4 regions of the Exiguobacterium sp. s5 genome follow, and region 3 is predicted to be linked to each of the others. Evidence: riboswitches for the same ligand, from Rfam matches in the RefSeq annotation. Region 3 holds a riboswitch; each other region holds the start of a gene.

Region 1 (4,210 bases), on a different contig from region 3:
CCACGGCGCTCCGACACGTCACGAATCTCGTCACGGAACGTCGACAAGATCGCTTGTTTGTCCTCGTCCGTCAACTGATAGTTCTCTTGCAGGTTTTCCGGGAGCTTTGTGATATCCCACTGCTCATATAAAATCCCGCGTGACTCTAAAAAGGCACTCACTTCAGTTTGATCGACGTAACGTTCTTCGGTTTGTTGGAAATAGACAGTTGCCATGGTTGGTTCCTCCTTATGAATGGACGCCTAGGGCGCGTAGTTTTAACGTATAGCTGAACAAGAACTCGTAAGCCTCTAAATAACGTTTGGCCGCGGCCGGGGTCTCGCCCCAGACGGTGATGCCGTGATTGCGGATGAGGACGGCGCCGGCGTTTGCCCGGATATGAGAGGCGAAGGCGGCTGCGAGCGTCGGGATGTCCGCATGGTTCTCGATAATCGGTACGCGGACGACCGCATCCTCGTCCCAGAAGCCGAGCGCCTTGATGATTTCTTGGCCGGTGAAGATGACTTCGCCGGTGGCGGCATGGAGCTCGGAGATGACATTATTGTCGACCGTATGGACGTGGAGCGAACACGTCGCGTCCGTCCGATTGAACACTTCGACGTGAAGCAGCGTCTCGGCGGATGGACGACCGTTCTGTTTGCCAATCAAGCGTCCGGCCGCATCGACGTGAACAAAGTCGTCCGGTGTTCGTTTTCGTTTATCGCGTCCGCTCGCCGTGACGAGAAATTCGAGCGGGTCATCGGAAACGCGAATCGCCAAATTCCCACTCGTTCCGGGGAACCAGTCGCGGGCGGCGAGTTCGTCTTTAATGTCGGCCAGTTCGAGCCAACGTGCGGCAAGGCTCATACGGCAACCTCCTTCAAGTGATGGGTGATGTCGTCAAACGTCTCGAACGGGGCGTAACGGATGCCTGCGTCTTCGCAGAGCGTGATGAGTTGACCTCGGGCGTAGACGAAGTCGGCACGCTTCGCGACCTCGAAGTCGGTCACCGAGTCGCCGATGACAATCAAGCGATCGGCGGGATTGACAAGGCGGCGAGCGAGCGTCGGCTTGCAACAGCCGCAATCGTTCGTACATTGTTCATCGCAAGCGTGCGGCCAAGCGACGGTGACCGTCTCAGCGGAGAAGTCGGCGACGTTGCAGAAGATATGCTCGGGGGCGACATGCCCGTCCAAGACCGGTTGCACGAAGAAGTCCATCCCGCCGCTGACGACGTCAAACTTCCAGCCATGGACCCGAACTTCTTCTAAAAATGCCGGGAACCCTTGGCGGAGCGTGATGCGCTCCAACAAATAATCACGGTAAGCCGGGGCGGCTTCGCTCGGCAACAGTCGAAACATTTGACCGACCCCGGATCGGATGGAAATCCGTTGCTCGAGGACCGCGTCTTTCAACTCGACCCAAGCCGGCGGGGCGAACGCCTTCATCAACGCGATGATATTGTCTTCCGCCGTAATCGTCCCGTCAAAGTCGCAGAGGATATGGGCCGTCATCGTGACGCCCACGCCTTCAACGCGGTATCGAGCTCGTCCGTCTGCCCTTCGGTTTGACCGAGTACGTGAGCGATGGCTTGTCGGAACGCACGAGCCCCGGCGGCTGCACCGTCCGGATGACCGTGAATGCCACCGCCGGCGTTGATGACGACATCCGTCCCGAAGTCCCGAATGATATCGGCGACGAGTCCCGGATGAATCCCCGCGGACGGGACCGGCAAAATCGGCTTCGACCAATGTGGTTCGGCACTCTGGTCACGAATCACGAACGCCTCGTCGCGCGGTGTCGCAAGTGAGCCGTACGGTGACGGGAAGAGCGTCAAATCGGCCCCGGCGAGGCGAGGGAGTTTACCGAGCAAAAGCGAATGACTGATTGATCCGGTCAAGGCGCCGGCAAAGGCCGGATGTGCCAAGATCGGGACGTGGATATCCGGATCGTTCGCGAGTTCGCGCAGTGCGTCGAGCCCGTACGTATAGACGTTGAACAGGAGCGCCGTCGCACCGGCCTCGATGAGACGGAGCGCCTGGTCACGCAGACCGAACACGGGGCCGCTCAGCGTGATGGCGTACAGGACACGTTTCCCGGTCGCCTCGAAGTGGGCTTGAATGACGTCCGCTCCGATCCGGGCCCGTTCGAGCGACGGGGTGAGCGGGTTGTCGTATAAAATCTCGTCGTCTTTGACGATATCGATGCCACCGGCGAACTGATCGCGGAGTTGCTGCTCGAGAAACGCGAGGTCACGGCCGATGACGCCTTTGAAGATGCTCATGACGAGCGGGCGATCCTGAACGCCGAGCAACTCACGAATCCCGTCGACACCGAACTTGGCGCCTTTGAAATCAGAGGCGAGCGTCTCCGGCAACGTCAAATCGATTAATCGGACCGAATCATCGAGGGACAGTTTCCCGAACGTCGTCGTCAAGATGGATGAAAAGTCAGGGCTGACATTATGTAACGGATAGCGGATCGTGAAGCGGCTCGTCGTGTCCGTATGTGTGGTTGATACGACCTCACCTCGGAACGCCTGTAACTGCTCTTGCTCTAAGTGAGGCAAGTCCGTCCATGTGCCGACGGTCAGCTCGAGGGCGATCTTGTTGGCGACGGTCGCGACCGCGTCCGTCCGTTTGATTTCATATGTGGCAGTGATACTCATATGGTTCCTCCTTCCAGGCAAACAAAAATGACCCCATGCCGAGGCAAGAGGTCATCATAAAAAAATGAACTCTTATCTCTCAGCTTACGCTGCAAGAATTAGCACCGTGCCATTTCTGGTCGGTTGCTGCGACATCATCGGGCTTGTCCCTCCGTCTGCTCTTGATAAGAATGTGATTTGAAGTTGTGAAATTTAATTGAATTTTTGCACAGAATCGTCACATCGTCAATTCCTTTTTTTCCAAAAAAAATATTTTGGAAAGTTGTTTCCATATATGCACAAAAAAAGACGAAGGTGCACCGAGAAAATGACGTTGACAATTGTGACGTCGAGTCCGTAATATTCAGCACATAAGTTCACCGAATCGAATAAACCACTCTTATCGCGAGTTGGCAGAGGGAATTGGCCCGATGACGCCGCAGCAACCGACCACTAGGCACGGTGCTACATCCACCAGACGAATGTCTGACAGATGAGAGGAACAACCAGTTTGGCTGTGCCTCTTTCTCGCGGAGAAAGGGGCTTTTTTTGTGGGCAACGTACAGGAAGGGGAAAACATTATGTCATATCAACCATTTACAGAACAGACCGTCGTCGAACATGTGAAAACGTTGGGGTTAATCGAAGACGGAGGCATCACGCATTGCGAGGAGATCGGGGACGGCAATTTGAACCTCGTTTTCCGCATCCGACAAGGCGAAACGAGTCTCATCGTCAAACAGGCGCTCCCATACGCGAAAGTCGTCGGCGAAAGTTGGCCGCTCACGCTCGAACGGGCGTGGATTGAACAGTTGGCACTCCGTGAGTTTGCGACGGTCGCGCCGCGGTTCGTCCCGGCCGTCCTCGGCAGCGATCGGACACTCGCCTACACGATTATAGAAGATCTGTCTGATTATGAGATTGTCCGCACCGGTTATTTGAACGGGGAGAGCTATCCGGAACTCGCCCGCCATGTTGGGGAATTTTTAGGCGAGACGCTGTTCGCGACGTCGGATTATGCGGCCGGACCGATCGCGAAGAAGCGGATTGAACGTGACTATTACAACCCGGAACTGTGTGACATCACCGAGAAACTCATCTTCACCGACCCGTTCAAAGACGCGGAGTCGAACAACATCGAGACGGCGCTGCGAGAAGATGTCGAACGCCTTTGGCAAGACCAAGCGCTCAAAGTCGAGGTGACGAAACTGAAAGTCGGCTTTGTCACGAAACATGAGGCACTCCTGCATGGAGACTTACATACGGGCAGCATCTTCGCGACTCAACAAGAGACGAAAATCATCGATCCAGAGTTCGCGTTTTACGGACCGTTCGGTTTCGACCTCGGCCAAATCATCGCCCATTTGACGCTGTCGACGTTCCATGACCCACTCAAGCGCTTCGAGCGTTTCACGGACGTCTTGACGGTGTGGGAGACGTTTGAGAAGACGTTTCGGGCCAACTTTGAGCGCGCCGTCGAGCCGTTCAACACGATTGGTTTTGTCGACGAGTTGTTGCGGACGATTTTCAGCGACACGATCGGCTACGCCGGTTGCGAGCTCATTCGCCGTGCCGTCGGACTGG
Region 2 (4,210 bases), on a different contig from region 3:
CCATCGTGTTCAGCTTGTGATTCGGCAGACCTGGATACAGTTTTCTCGACAACTTGACGGTACAGCCGTACTCGATCGTCGGAAACGTATATAAATCGTATTTGGCGATCGCTTTCTTGAACGCGCCCATATCGAACGAAGCGTTGTGTGCCATGACGAGATCGACATCCCGCAGCGTCGGATAGAGCTGTTCGAGCACCTCGGGTAACGCTGGGGCGTCCCAGACATCGCTTGGCCGGATGCCGTGGACCCGGATATTGCCGGCATCGAAGTCTTCCTCCGGATTGACGAGCAGTTGGTTCGTTTCGATGATTTCACCGTCGACGAGCAGGCTCCAGCCGACAGAGCAGATGCTGCGACTATCGCGGTTCGCCGTCTCGACGTCGATGGCAAGAATTGAATGTGGCATAATTGATCCCTTTCTCGTAAAAACAAGTATAAAAAAAGTCTAACATATCGTTAGACTAAAAAGCGATTATGCGGCCACGAGGTTGCGGCATGCTTCGGCACAGCGGAGACATGCTTCGGCACAGCGTTGGCAATGGTCGTGCAAGTGGCGGCCACATTCGACGGCGCACGTGTCACACACCTGGGCGCAGAGTGCACCAATCGGTTTGGTGAAAGCCGAATCGGTCTCGAGCGCGTTCAAGGCGAGTGCACACACTTCCGAACATTCTTTCGTCAGCCGGATACACTCGGCGACCATCAACAAGTCTTCTTCTTGTAAGCATTTTGAGAAACAATGATTGCTTGCCCGCATACAGTCGATGACGGCTAAAATGGTCTCTTCGACAGAGGCTCGGTCCATGATAAGTCCCCCTTTAGAATAATGATGTCTTACAATCATTACCCGCTAGCGGATGAGTTAAACCGAGCGGCGACGCAAAAAAGTCACCCCTCGAATGAGTGGTGACTTCAATAATGGAGCATAGCGGGCTCGAACCGCTGACCTCCACGCTGCCAGCGTGGCGCTCTCCCAGCTGAGCTAATGCCCCGTTCGAAAATTATTATATCATCCTAGTAAAACATTTGGCAATGGCTATTTTTAATTTTTTTGAACAAAGTTTAATCAGCACTGAACGCGGGAAAATCACAAATGATGTTATATTACGAAAGCAGGTGTCATGTATGGAAATGATTTTACTCGCACTCTTACCTGCCTTGATGTGGGGGAGCATCCCGCTCATCGTCTCAAAGGTCGGCGGGAAGCCGATTCAACAGTTGATCGGGACGACAATCGGGGCGATGGTGATGGCAGTCATTATCGCACTCGTGTTCAATCCCGGGTTCACGACGCTCGCAATCGTGACCGGATTCATCTCCGGCGCGTTTTGGGCACTCGGACAATATTTACAGTTCCAATCGTTTCAAATTTTAAGTGTCTCGAAGGCGATGCCGATCAGCACCGGCATGCAGCTTCTCGGTACATCGTTGTTCGGTGTCATCGTCCTCGGAGACTGGAAAACGACGACCGAACTATGGCTCGGATTTTCGGCGCTCGTTCTCATCGTGATTGGGGCTGCGTTGACGTCGTATCAGCAGAACAAAGACGGCGACAGCAGCGGCGCCTTGAAGAAAGGCTTGCTCGTTCTGCTCGTGTCGAGTATCGGTTACGTGACGTACGCCGTCCTGACGAACTATTTCGAGGTCGACGGGATCACGGCGATCTTGCCACAGTCGGTCGGGATGTTCGTCGCGGCGCTGTTGTTCAGCCTGCGTGAGAAAGATGTGAAGAAGTTCGATCCGAAGACGTTCAAAAACATCTTGGCCGGGATCGCCTGGGGGATCGGGAACTTCGGGCTGTTCGTGTCGAGCGGTGAAGTCGGAATCGCGACGTCATTCGCCTTGTCGCAATTGAACGTCGTCGTGGCGACGCTCGGCGGGATCTATCTATTAAAAGAAGAGAAGACGACGAAAGAACGTGTCTTCGTCTTTATGGGTATCGGCCTCATCGTCGTGGCCGGATTCATGCTCGGAATCGCTAAAAGCTAAAAGACGGGTCAGACGACCCGTCTTTCGCTTACCAGGCTTGTTCGATGAATGCGTCACGCCCAGATTTTTTCCGGTCCTCTTTATAGTGGGCCGGATTTTTTTTATGGAAGTCTTGATGGTACTCCTCGGCCGGATAGAACGTGTCGGCCGGTAAAATCTTCGTGACGATCGGCTGTTGGAAACGTCCGCTCGCCGCGAGCGCGTCGCGACTCTGCTCTGCTTTCACACGTTGTTCTTCCGTATGATAGAAGATGGCCGGCGCATATTGACTGCCTCGGTCTTGGAATTGACCGCCGTCATCGGTCGGATCGGTCTGAATCCAATACAGTTCGAGCAGTCGCTCATAAGCGAACAGCGTCGGGTCGAACGTGATCTCGACGACCTCATAGTGTCCGGTCGTCCCTGTCTTCACTTGTTCATACGTCGGATCGTCGACGTGACCTCCCGTATAACCTGATACGATCGACTCGATGCCGGGTTGTTCCTCGAATGGCGTCACCATGCACCAAAAACAGCCGCCTGCGAATGTTGCTTTCTCCATTATCTTGTCCCCCTCATCTTCATTCCCAAAAAAAGCGCCCATGTCATCGACATGAGCGCTCTGTCATATCGGCCAAGGCAATCGCCTTGCTGGTAGTAGCACCTTGCCGTAGCAGGTTGCTGTGAAGTCATAGAGCCAGGTCTCTCGTTCACTCAAGATATCGATATGTAGTTGGTGACAGCATCATACCATCAGATTTGAAGCGGCGTCAACGGTTTGGCTTGCGCCGTAGTTGGAGCAAGGTGGCACCGAGGATCAGGATGACGAGCACGATGGAGAGCGGTAGCGTATACGGGGCGTCCCCGGCATATAACTGTAAGAAGAACAAGGCAAAGACGGACAATAAGACGAGTACGTACGAACGGTTCATAGTAACCTCCCTTTTCTTTCAGTGTACCAAGTTACACATTCGTTGGCGAACGAAAACAGGAAATCAAATGTCGATAGCGAATACCATCGAGTGACCAAAGGAGGAATCAATATGACTGACACATTTGATTTTATGGAACTCGATATCGAATCTGCCCATCGCGGATATAAAGAAGGAACGTTTACGGCACGTGACGTGACGGCCTACTATTTGACCCGGATCGCCCAGTTCAACGACAAACTGAAGGCGGTCATTCAAGTGAACCCGGACGCGTTGTTCGAGGCCGAGTCGGCTGACCGGGCGTTTCGTCGCGGGCTACGCTTGCCGCTACTCGGCATCCCGGTGCTGATCAAAGACAATGTCGAGACAGCCGGACTCATGAAGACGACGGCCGGGGCCGTCGCCCTCGAACATCACTTCGCAGGCCGGGACGCCCATCTCGTCCAAAACCTGCGAGCGAGCGGGGCCATCATCCTCGGGAAAGCGAACTTGTCCGAATGGGCCAACTTTTTGACCGAGGGCATGCCGAACGGCTGGAGCGGTGTCGGTGGGCAGACGCTCAATCCATATGGGGATAAGCTCGATGTCGGAGGTTCGAGCTCAGGTTCGGCCTCTGCGGTCGCAGCGAACCTGACACTGCTCGCTGTCGGTAGCGAGACGAGCGGCTCCATCATCCATCCGAGCGTGCACAATGGCATCGTCGGCATCAAACCGACCGTCGGCCTCATCAGTCGGAGTGGCATCATCCCGATTTCGCGGTCGCAAGACACGGCGGGACCGATGGCACGAACGCTCGAAGACGCGGTAAGGGCACTTGAGGCGATGGTAGGGGAAGACCCGGCGGACCCGGCGACACTCAACCTCCCGGCCGGCCCGCCGTATCGGACGTGCCTCGACGAGCGCCAAGCGGTCGGGATGCGTGTCGGGATCGTCAAAGCTGATTTATCAGCAGAAGAACAAGCATTATACGGTGAGACGACCGAGCTGTTGAAACAGAGCGGCATCGACCTTGTCGAAGTCGAACTGCCCGCCCATGATACGCTCGACCAAGGCGATATTTTGTACCACGAGTTCAAACTCGGGATCGAGGCGTACCTGGCCACGACGACGCTCCCGTACGAGACGTTGTCGGATTTGATGGACTGGAACAACAGACATCCTGAGACGATCCCGCACGGACAAAAGACGTTCGAGAAAGCGGAAAGATTGTCGGGACGTCTCATCGAGGCGGCCTATTTAACGCGCCGGCTCGATGACGTACGTGACGCCAAGACGGACGGACTCGACCGCCTATTAAACGAACAGCA
Region 3 (4,210 bases):
GGACTCCATCGAACGGAAAGGCGTCTACTTCACGTTTTCGGAAAGTATCGTCCTCATCATTTTCTTGTTTTTTGATTTCGAGACGGCGCTTTTCGTCAATCAGATTGGTCTCCTCGTCTTCCAGTTCGTCAACTTGAAACCGCGCGTCGCGCTTCGACGCTTCCGCTTCACGTATCCTTGGAACGCCATCACGTCTTTCTTGGAGATTGCCATCCCAGCCGGTGTTTACTTGGCACTTGGTGGTGTGACCGGTCTCGGCTTCTATTCTCAAGACTCGTTCCTGCCGCTCGCCGGTTTGATTCTGGCCATCATCTTGAACACGGTCGTGCAAAAGTATCAAGTCGGTTGGTGGTTCCGCGTCGACATCCCGGTCCGCGATTTTCTGAGCATCGCGTTTTATACGTATATCGTCAGTCTCGTCTTCATTTTGGCGGCCTCGTTGTTCCGGGAGACGAATTTACTCGTCGTCAGCAGCATCGCTGCCGCGTTGACGTTCTTCATCAAGCGGCTCATCATCCAAAAAGGCCGGCAAGACGCCTTTAAATCGTTGATTGAACAGTATGATGAGGCAAAAGAAGCCGTGTCGTTATCGCAGAGCGAGGCGCAAGCCATCGAAGTGTTTCTCAGTCAATGTGAGCGGCTCAATCACTATGACGAAGGGTTCGTCGAGTTTAAACTGTTCGACCGTACCCTGTACTTTGATTTGAAGACGCGTCAGCCGATTGACCGTCACATCGTGTTCGATTTGCTCGATCACGCTTATCCGAACGAAGCCTCGGTCGAATATGAGATGCGCTTCGAATGGGACGCACCACTGTCGAACGAATTTGACGACGACTATCATAGTTTCATCTCGGTTCGGTCCGAGGAGATCGAAGGGATTCGCACGTGGCTCGTCATGACGGGTGAACACGTCTATGGGTATCCCTCGACCATCCAACGTGAAATCGTCAAACTTCTCAAGTCGTTCAACCGGACGATCAGCCGTTGCCATGAGCGCGACCGTCTTTACACGGAAAGTCGGACCGACAGCTTGACGCTGCTCGCGAATGCACGCGCGTTTTACGAATACGGGATTCAACAAATCTCGGACGGTTCGATGTATCCGATTTCGGTCGCGATGCTCGACATCGACTTTTTCAAAAAAATCAACGATTTGCACGGACATCAAGTCGGGGACAGTGTGCTCCAAGAGTTTGGACGGCGGATTCGCCAGGCACTCCGCACCGAAGATTTTGCCGCCCGTTACGGCGGTGAAGAGTTCATCTTGCTATTGAATCGTTGCGATGTCGAACAGGCAATCGAGATCGCCGAACGGATCCGGCAACAAATCGAGAACAAACCGTTCCACGTCGACGGAATCGATATCCCCGTCACCGCTTCGATCGGTGTCGACACGATTCAGGCGTTCGGTGACAAACGCCTCGACGATACGATCCGTAACGCTGACCGGGCCCTCTACGTCGGCGGGAAGTACGCCGGACGCAACCGCGTCGCCCATTACAATTTCTTAACGACCTGACTCACCCCCACGTTCACCGCGTGGGGGTTTGCTATTGACAAGCGGATTTGAAACAGGTACGTTAGGGAACGTGTCTTATAATTAAATATCACAACTTTTTTATCAAGAGAGACTGAGGGACTGGCCCAGTGACGTCTCGGCAGCGGGTAACCTGTGCCAAATCCAGCGAGCAGTCTGCTCGAAAGATGAAAAAAGTGTTTTCTTGTAGAGAGAGCCTTTTTTCAGAAGGCTCTCTTTTTATTTTATGAATGAGGTGAATCGATTGGAACAACCGACAGCTAACAAATGGGCACTATTGCCTTTGCTCGTCTTCCTCGTCTTCTTTATCGGGGCAGGCATCTACTATAACGACTTTTATAAATTCCCGGTCCTGATCGCGGCGTTGATCGCGGTCATCGTCGCGGCGATGATGACGAAAGGCAGCGTCACTCAGACGGTCGAGCGTGTCGCCCAAGGTGCGGGGAACCCCGGCATTTTGATCATGGTCTTCATCTTCTTGCTCGCCGGAGCGTTCTCGAGTGTCGCCGAAGCAATCGGCGCAATCGACGCGACCGTCAATGCGGCGCTGACATTTTTACCGTCCTCGCTTCTACTGAGCGGTTTATTCGTCATCGCGGCTTTCATCTCGATGGCGATGGGAACGTCGACGGGCACGATTGCCGCCCTCGCCCCGATCGCGCTCGGTATCCACGAAGAAAGTGGCGTCAATATCGCCATCGCGGCGGCTGCCGTCGTCGGTGGTGCCATGTTCGGGGACAACTTGTCGTTCATCTCGGACACGACAATCGCTGCCGTCCGGACCCAGCGTACCAATATGCGTGACAAATTCCGAACCAACTTTTGGATTGTCCTCCCGGCCGCCCTTATCACAATCGTCCTCTTATCGGTGTTATCGAGTGGAGAATCGACTGTCGATGCAGCCGCGTTCGAATGGTATAAACTCATTCCATACCTCGCCGTCATCGCTCTCGCCTTGACCGGGTTGAACGTCATTCTCGTTTTGCTTGGCGGGATTGCCTTGACCGGCATCATCGGTTTGATCGATGGGAGTTTGGCTGTCACTTCATACGTCACGGCTATGGCAGACGGGATGATGGGTATGGCCGAGATTTCGCTCTTGACGCTCCTCATGGGCGGACTCGTCGGACTCATCTCGCATAACGGCGGGCTCACTTACTTGCGTGACGCGCTCACGTCGCGGATTCAAAAACGTGCCGGTGCCGAATGGAGCATCGCCGGGCTCGTCAGCGCGACGAACGTTGCGACGGCGAACAACACGATCTCGATTCTCGTGGCCGGTCCGCTCGCCGCCAATATCGCCGACACGTATGACATCGAGCGAAAGAAATCAGCGAGTGTGCTCGACATCTTCTCGTGTGGCGTCCAAGGCCTGTTGCCTTATGGGGCACAGCTGCTCATCGCCGCCGAATTGACGAATACGGCGTCACCAGCGCTCGTCCCGTATATGTTCTATCCATTCCTGCTCTTCATTTGCGGAGGGCTGGCCATCGTCTTTAACTTCCCGCGTTTCAAAAAGCGCGCCTGACCAAAACGACCCTTTGAAGCACTAGCTTCGAAGGGTCGTTTGACGTTTCGTTTCACGTTCACGTTGAAGTTGTTCGTTGCGTTTTTTGAAGGCGCGCCGCTTGAGCAATTCCTCGAGGCCACGGCTGATCGCCCAAAGAACAAACAGTAACAGTCCAAGCATCGATAAGCGGAACGGACTTTGAATAAACTCTTCCCACTGGTCACCAATGACCGAAAAAATCAAGACGACAAGCAGTTTCCCGAACCCCGCCGCCATGATGAATGTCCGAAGCGGCATTTGAATGAGGGCAAGTAAGTATGTGATCAAACTGACCGGGATGAACGGGAGCGAATATAAAAACCCAAGCGAGATCGGGCTCATATGGTTGATGCGTTCCAGCCAATATACCCCTTGTTTATGTTTTTCGAGCCACCGTGTCATCGGTTTACGGAATACGTAACGGACGGCTGTAAAGACAAGAATCGTCCCTAGTAAACTACCGACCCAAGACAATAACGTCCCGAGCAAGAACCCATACGTGGCCGCGTTCGCCGAAATGATGAGGACGAGCGGAAGAAATGGAAAGATCGCCTCAAGGAACGGCGCCCCTAGTCCTGCCCATGGGCCTCCCGGAAGCTCTTGCAGCCATTCAATCAGTTGGATAATCCATTGTTGGAGTGATGTGAGCATATCAGTTTCCACCTTCGACTTTCATTAATACCTTTTACCCGATTTCGCTCAGGAAGACGCATCCCCCTGCACGCCAGTAAAAAAAATAAAAAGTATTTGCGAAATTTCGCTGTGATATCTATCATATAATATGGACTTGTGGTTGCAGGCAAGTCCGCTCGTCGAACGACACAACCCAACGTTCGTTTTCCTGCAAAAAACTGAACACAGGGGAGTAATAACATGGAAACAAAACCAATGCGGGTCTTGCTGTACTATAAGTACGTCAACATCGAAGACCCAGAAACGCTCACACAAGAGCACCTCAAGTATTGTAAGGACCTTGGCATCAAAGGACGGATCTTGATTTCTTCCGAAGGAATCAACGGAACGTGCTCTGGGACTTGGGAACAGACCGAGCAATACATGAACGACTTGAAAGCGAACCCGCTTTTCAGCGATATCGAGTTCAAAATCGATGAAGTCGAAGA
Region 4 (4,210 bases), on a different contig from region 3:
GCGTGCGGGACGTTTGACGCACCGACGACGAGCGTCTTGTCATCGCCCGAACCTGATTCTGAATCTCCGCCGCAAGCTGCGAGAATCGTGAGTGCTGAAGCTGCTGTCAATCCGAGTACTGTTTTCCATGATTTCATTATAAAACCCCTCCAAATTTTCTATTTAGATCAAGCGGAACGCTTGTCAATTACTGATACGAGTCGATCGCCGATGAACTGGATGACGAAGACGATAACCAAGATTAAGACGGTCGCGACGAACGTGACGTCACTCTGTGAGCGCTGGAACCCTTCGAGGAACGCCAAGTTCCCGAGTCCCCCGCCCCCAACGACCCCTGCCATCGCCGTATAACCGACGATCGCGACGATCGTGACCGTGATGCCTGACACGATGGCCGGCAATGCTTCTGGGAACAACACTTTATAGACGATCTGCCATTTTGTCGCACCCATCGATTCAGCCGCCTCGATGACGCCGCGGTCGACTTCACGCAGGGCGAGCTCGACCATCCGCGCATAGAACGGAGCCGCACCGATGATGAGCGCCGGCAACGCTGCCGTCGATCCGAGCATCGTCCCAACGACGAGTAACGTGAACGGGATGAGCAAGATGATCAAAATGATGAACGGGATCGACCGGAACACGTTGACGATTGCGCTGATAACCGTGTAAATCGGACGGTTTTTCATCATGAGCGGTTCGTTCGTGACGTATAAGAGCATCCCGAGGGCGAGACCGATGACGAAAGTCGCGGCTCCGGCGACGAGCGTCATATAGAGCGTCTCCCACGTCTGCTCGAGCATGACTTGCCAATCTACATTAGGAAACATCGCTTTCTACCTCCACTTCCACTGCCTGCGACCGGATTGAGGCGATGGCCCGCTCGACTTCAGCCGGCTCTCCGATCAATTGGATGAATAATGTCCCGAGGGCACCGACTTGTGACTGCGTCACGTTTCCGCCGATGATGTTGAAGCCGATATCATGTTGCTTCAACACTTCTGACAGAATTGGTTGCTCGGCCGTCTCGTTCAAGAATTTGAGCTTGACGATTTGACCGCTCGGATAACGCGCTTTCAAGTGCTCGAACGTGAGCGACATGTCTTCGACCGCGCCGATCTGTTTGACGAACTCTTTCGTGATCGGCTGTTCCGGATGTTGGAACACCTCGGCGACTTGTCCGGTCTCGACGACCTTCCCGGCCTCCATGACGGCGACGCGGTGGCAAATCTTTTGGATGACGTGCATCTCATGGGTGATGAGGACGATCGTCAATCCGAGCTTTTTATTGATGCTGACGAGCAGTTCGAGAATCGAATCGGTCGTCTTCGGGTCGAGTGCGCTCGTCGCTTCATCGCAGAGGAGCACTTCTGGATTCGTAGCGAGCGCACGGGCTATCCCGACTCGCTGCTTTTGACCGCCCGATAGTTGCGACGGATAGCTGTCTTCCCGTCCGCCTAAGCCGACGAGTTCGACAAGTTCTTGGACGCGGCGTTTGCGTTCGCTGGCCGGTACCCCGATGAGCTCGAGCGGGAAGCTGATGTTCTCAGCGACCGTGCGTGACCATAATAGGTTGAAGTGTTGGAACACCATCGAGACGTTTTTACGTACCCCGCGTAGTTCCTTCGGCGTGAGCTTCGTCAGCTCGCTGCCGGCGACCACGATTTCACCGCTAGACGGTGCCTCGAGTCGGTTGAGCAAGCGGATGAGCGTCGACTTCCCCGCCCCTGAATATCCGATTATTCCAAAAATTTCGCCGCTTTCGATGGTAAGCGACACATCATCGACCGCCTGGACCCGACCGTTTTTCGTATCGAACCATTTGGCCACATTGCGTAGTTGAATCAATCCATTTCCCTCCTGACAACAAAAAAAGTACGCACGTTTGAGCAAACGTGCGTACTTTATCGGTACGGACAACGATTGCTCTCATCTTCCAAGGTTTACACCTTGCTGGAATTAGCACCATTTCGGATTGCTCCGCGGTTGCTGGGCGTCATAGGGCCAGTCCCTCAGCCTCTCTTGATAAGAGTGGTTGCGTATTTGATTAGCCTTATCATAGCGACATATTATTTTCATGTCAAACTATTTTATGCAAAAAAATAAAAAAAGGTGCCATCCGAGGATGACACAGAACGTAGCACCTTGAGTCACTGAAGGACAACCCATAGATGAACCTCTTTTGCCCGATCAGAGCATTCATCCTTATATGGGGGATTTTTACCCGACCATCACTCGATCTTCGAACGGACCATGCAATTACGCGACCGGTGCCCCGACGCTTGATTTTTTTGGGGGACAATCGAAGGGAAGGTCCACCTGAAATCGCGTAAGCTCATGCAACGGTTGTTCGAAAACGTCTTGCTGACGGGAAAATCTCGTCCTATGTTGTGTTCAAGTAAGATGTTGTAATGAATATATCATTCGTGAACTTTCTGTGTCAACTGATTATTTAAAATTTTCAGATTATTCTAATCATCCTATCTCATTTGACGAAAGATAGGACGTGCTGGACGTTTTGAAACGCGTACAAACGATCGCGAACTTGGCCATTCTCCAGCTTCAATAGCGCCGGGACGCTCATGACCTGATACGCCTCGAGCTCGTTCGGGATAAAGTTGGCATCACGCTTTTCAATCTGGAGTTCGGGGTCGACGGCCTCGACGACCGAGAGCATCCGCTCGGCCACGGCGCATGTACCGCACATCGGGGCGTATATATATAAGAATCCGTCTGTCATCATTGTTCTCACCTCTCCTCTAAGTATATGAATCCGGACCGGTCGGTTCAAAAGTTGTGCTCAAATGGAAAATTCTGAACATTTCAACATTTTGTATTGACGCTCGCTAGAAAGAGGCATAGTATGGTCATTAACTTTATTGCTTTTGTACATAACAGCATACCAGTAGAAAAGGACAGGTGAATCCCCAATGACGGAAGAGAAGCTTACCGGAAAACAGTTTTTGATGAACGTCTTGAACGGCCTCAGTCTTGCCATCCTCATCGCCCTCATCCCGAGCGCCTTGCTCGGTGAATTAACGAAAGCCATCTTACCTTATGTTCCGTCCTTGCAGTTCATCTTAGATGCGACGACAATCGCGATGCGTCTCTTACCGGTCATCATCGGTGTCGCTGTCGCCATGCAGTTCGGACGCTCGGCACTCGAGGCCGGCACAATCGGCATCGCGACCCAGGTCGGGAGCGGCGCCATCCGCATCGAGGAAGGCGCGTTCCTCATGGCCGGAATCGGTGACGTCATCACGGCCGGTGTGACGGCCGCTCTCGCGACGTTCCTCGTCATGCAGTTGTCGCCACGCTTGAAGACATACACGGTACTCGTCTTACCGATGACGGTCATCGTCGTCGCCGGAGGGATCGGGGCGTTCCTGCTCACTTACATCTCACAAATCACGACATACGTCGGGACGATCATTATGACGATGACGGAACTGCAGCCCATCGTGATGGGCATGTTGATCGCCATGGCGTTCTCGCTCATCATCGTCTCGCCGATTTCGACGGTCGGCATCGCCACAGCGATCAGTCTGTCTGGTGTCGCGGCCGGGGCCGCCAACTTAGGGGTCGTCGCCGCCGGTTTCGGTCTCGCCATCGCCGGCTGGCAGATGAACGCGACGGGAACGTCGATCGCCCACTTCCTCGGGTCACCGAAGATTCAAATGGCGAACTTCGTCCGTCGTCCGATCATGATGTTGCCGGTACTCGCCAATGCGGCCATCCTCGGAGCGCTCGCAGGCATCCTTCGGATCGAAGGTACACCAATCAGTGCCGGTTTCGGTGTGTCTGGTCTCATCGGACCGATCAACGCCTTGCACCTCATGCCCGGCGGTTTCGCGCTTTGGAACGTCATGCTCGTCATCGTCTTGTTCGGACTCATCCCGATAACGCTCGGAATTATCTTCTACCGCCTGTTCAACCGGACGTCGCTCATCCAGCCTGATCATTACCGCCTCGATTTCGAATGAACAAAAAAAGCCCGGCTTCTCGTGAAGAGAAACCGGGTTTTGTTTAGCCTTGAATCATCGCTTCGTATTCTTCGGCTGACATGAGTTTGTCGACGTCTGACGCGTCGTTCAACTCGACTTCGATCATCCAAGCGCCTTCGAACGGTGCCTCGTTGACGAGTTCTGGTGAATCGGCGAGTGATTCGTTCACCGCTGTGATTTTTCCAGAGATTGGAGCGTACAATTCT

Evidence for each region. A riboswitch is a leader RNA that binds a small molecule or an ion and turns the genes downstream of it on or off. The one in region 3 is predicted to bind S-adenosylmethionine.
Region 1: it holds a riboswitch for S-adenosylmethionine, as region 3 does, so the genes downstream of both, KNP60_RS00910 (2,3-diketo-5-methylthiopentyl-1-phosphate enolase) here and KNP60_RS10595 (Na+/H+ antiporter NhaC family protein) in region 3, are expected to answer to the same signal.
Region 2: it holds a riboswitch for S-adenosylmethionine, as region 3 does, so the genes downstream of both, msrA (peptide-methionine (S)-S-oxide reductase MsrA) here and KNP60_RS10595 (Na+/H+ antiporter NhaC family protein) in region 3, are expected to answer to the same signal.
Region 4: it holds a riboswitch for S-adenosylmethionine, as region 3 does, so the genes downstream of both, KNP60_RS03940 (methionine ABC transporter ATP-binding protein) here and KNP60_RS10595 (Na+/H+ antiporter NhaC family protein) in region 3, are expected to answer to the same signal.

Annotation. Positions count from the first base shown of each region.
Region 1 covers NZ_JACSLK010000001.1:152,382-156,591, forward strand. Annotated here, with positions in the region: gene KNP60_RS00895 (1,2-dihydroxy-3-keto-5-methylthiopentene dioxygenase) at 1-215, opposite strand, end outside; gene KNP60_RS00900 (methylthioribulose 1-phosphate dehydratase) at 229-846, opposite strand; gene KNP60_RS00905 (2-hydroxy-3-keto-5-methylthiopentenyl-1-phosphate phosphatase) at 843-1,493, opposite strand; gene KNP60_RS00910 (2,3-diketo-5-methylthiopentyl-1-phosphate enolase) at 1,490-2,647, opposite strand; SAM riboswitch class I at 2,717-2,818, opposite strand; SAM riboswitch class I at 3,024-3,126, shown strand; gene mtnK (S-methyl-5-thioribose kinase) at 3,208-4,210, shown strand, end outside.
Region 2 covers NZ_JACSLK010000005.1:160,672-164,881, reverse strand. Annotated here, with positions in the region: gene KNP60_RS11735 (3'-5' exonuclease) at 1-409, opposite strand, end outside; gene KNP60_RS11730 (four-helix bundle copper-binding protein) at 476-808, opposite strand; tRNA gene KNP60_RS11725 (tRNA-Ala) at 923-995, opposite strand; gene KNP60_RS11720 (GRP family sugar transporter) at 1,129-1,992, shown strand; gene msrA (peptide-methionine (S)-S-oxide reductase MsrA) at 2,021-2,533, opposite strand; SAM riboswitch class I at 2,597-2,697, opposite strand; gene KNP60_RS11710 (hypothetical protein) at 2,742-2,903, opposite strand; gene KNP60_RS11705 (amidase family protein) at 3,015-4,210, shown strand, end outside.
Region 3 covers NZ_JACSLK010000004.1:296,466-300,675, reverse strand. Annotated here, with positions in the region: gene KNP60_RS10600 (GGDEF domain-containing protein) at 1-1,522, shown strand, start outside; SAM riboswitch class I at 1,619-1,714, shown strand; gene KNP60_RS10595 (Na+/H+ antiporter NhaC family protein) at 1,767-3,068, shown strand; gene KNP60_RS10590 (TVP38/TMEM64 family protein) at 3,090-3,740, opposite strand; gene trhO (oxygen-dependent tRNA uridine(34) hydroxylase TrhO) at 3,963-4,210, shown strand, end outside.
Region 4 covers NZ_JACSLK010000001.1:752,186-756,395, reverse strand. Annotated here, with positions in the region: gene KNP60_RS03950 (MetQ/NlpA family ABC transporter substrate-binding protein) at 1-137, opposite strand, end outside; gene KNP60_RS03945 (methionine ABC transporter permease) at 168-830, opposite strand; gene KNP60_RS03940 (methionine ABC transporter ATP-binding protein) at 820-1,848, opposite strand; SAM riboswitch class I at 1,927-2,032, opposite strand; gene KNP60_RS03935 (thioredoxin family protein) at 2,486-2,743, opposite strand; gene KNP60_RS03930 (PTS sugar transporter subunit IIC) at 2,931-3,983, shown strand; gene gcvH (glycine cleavage system protein GcvH) at 4,027-4,210, opposite strand, start outside.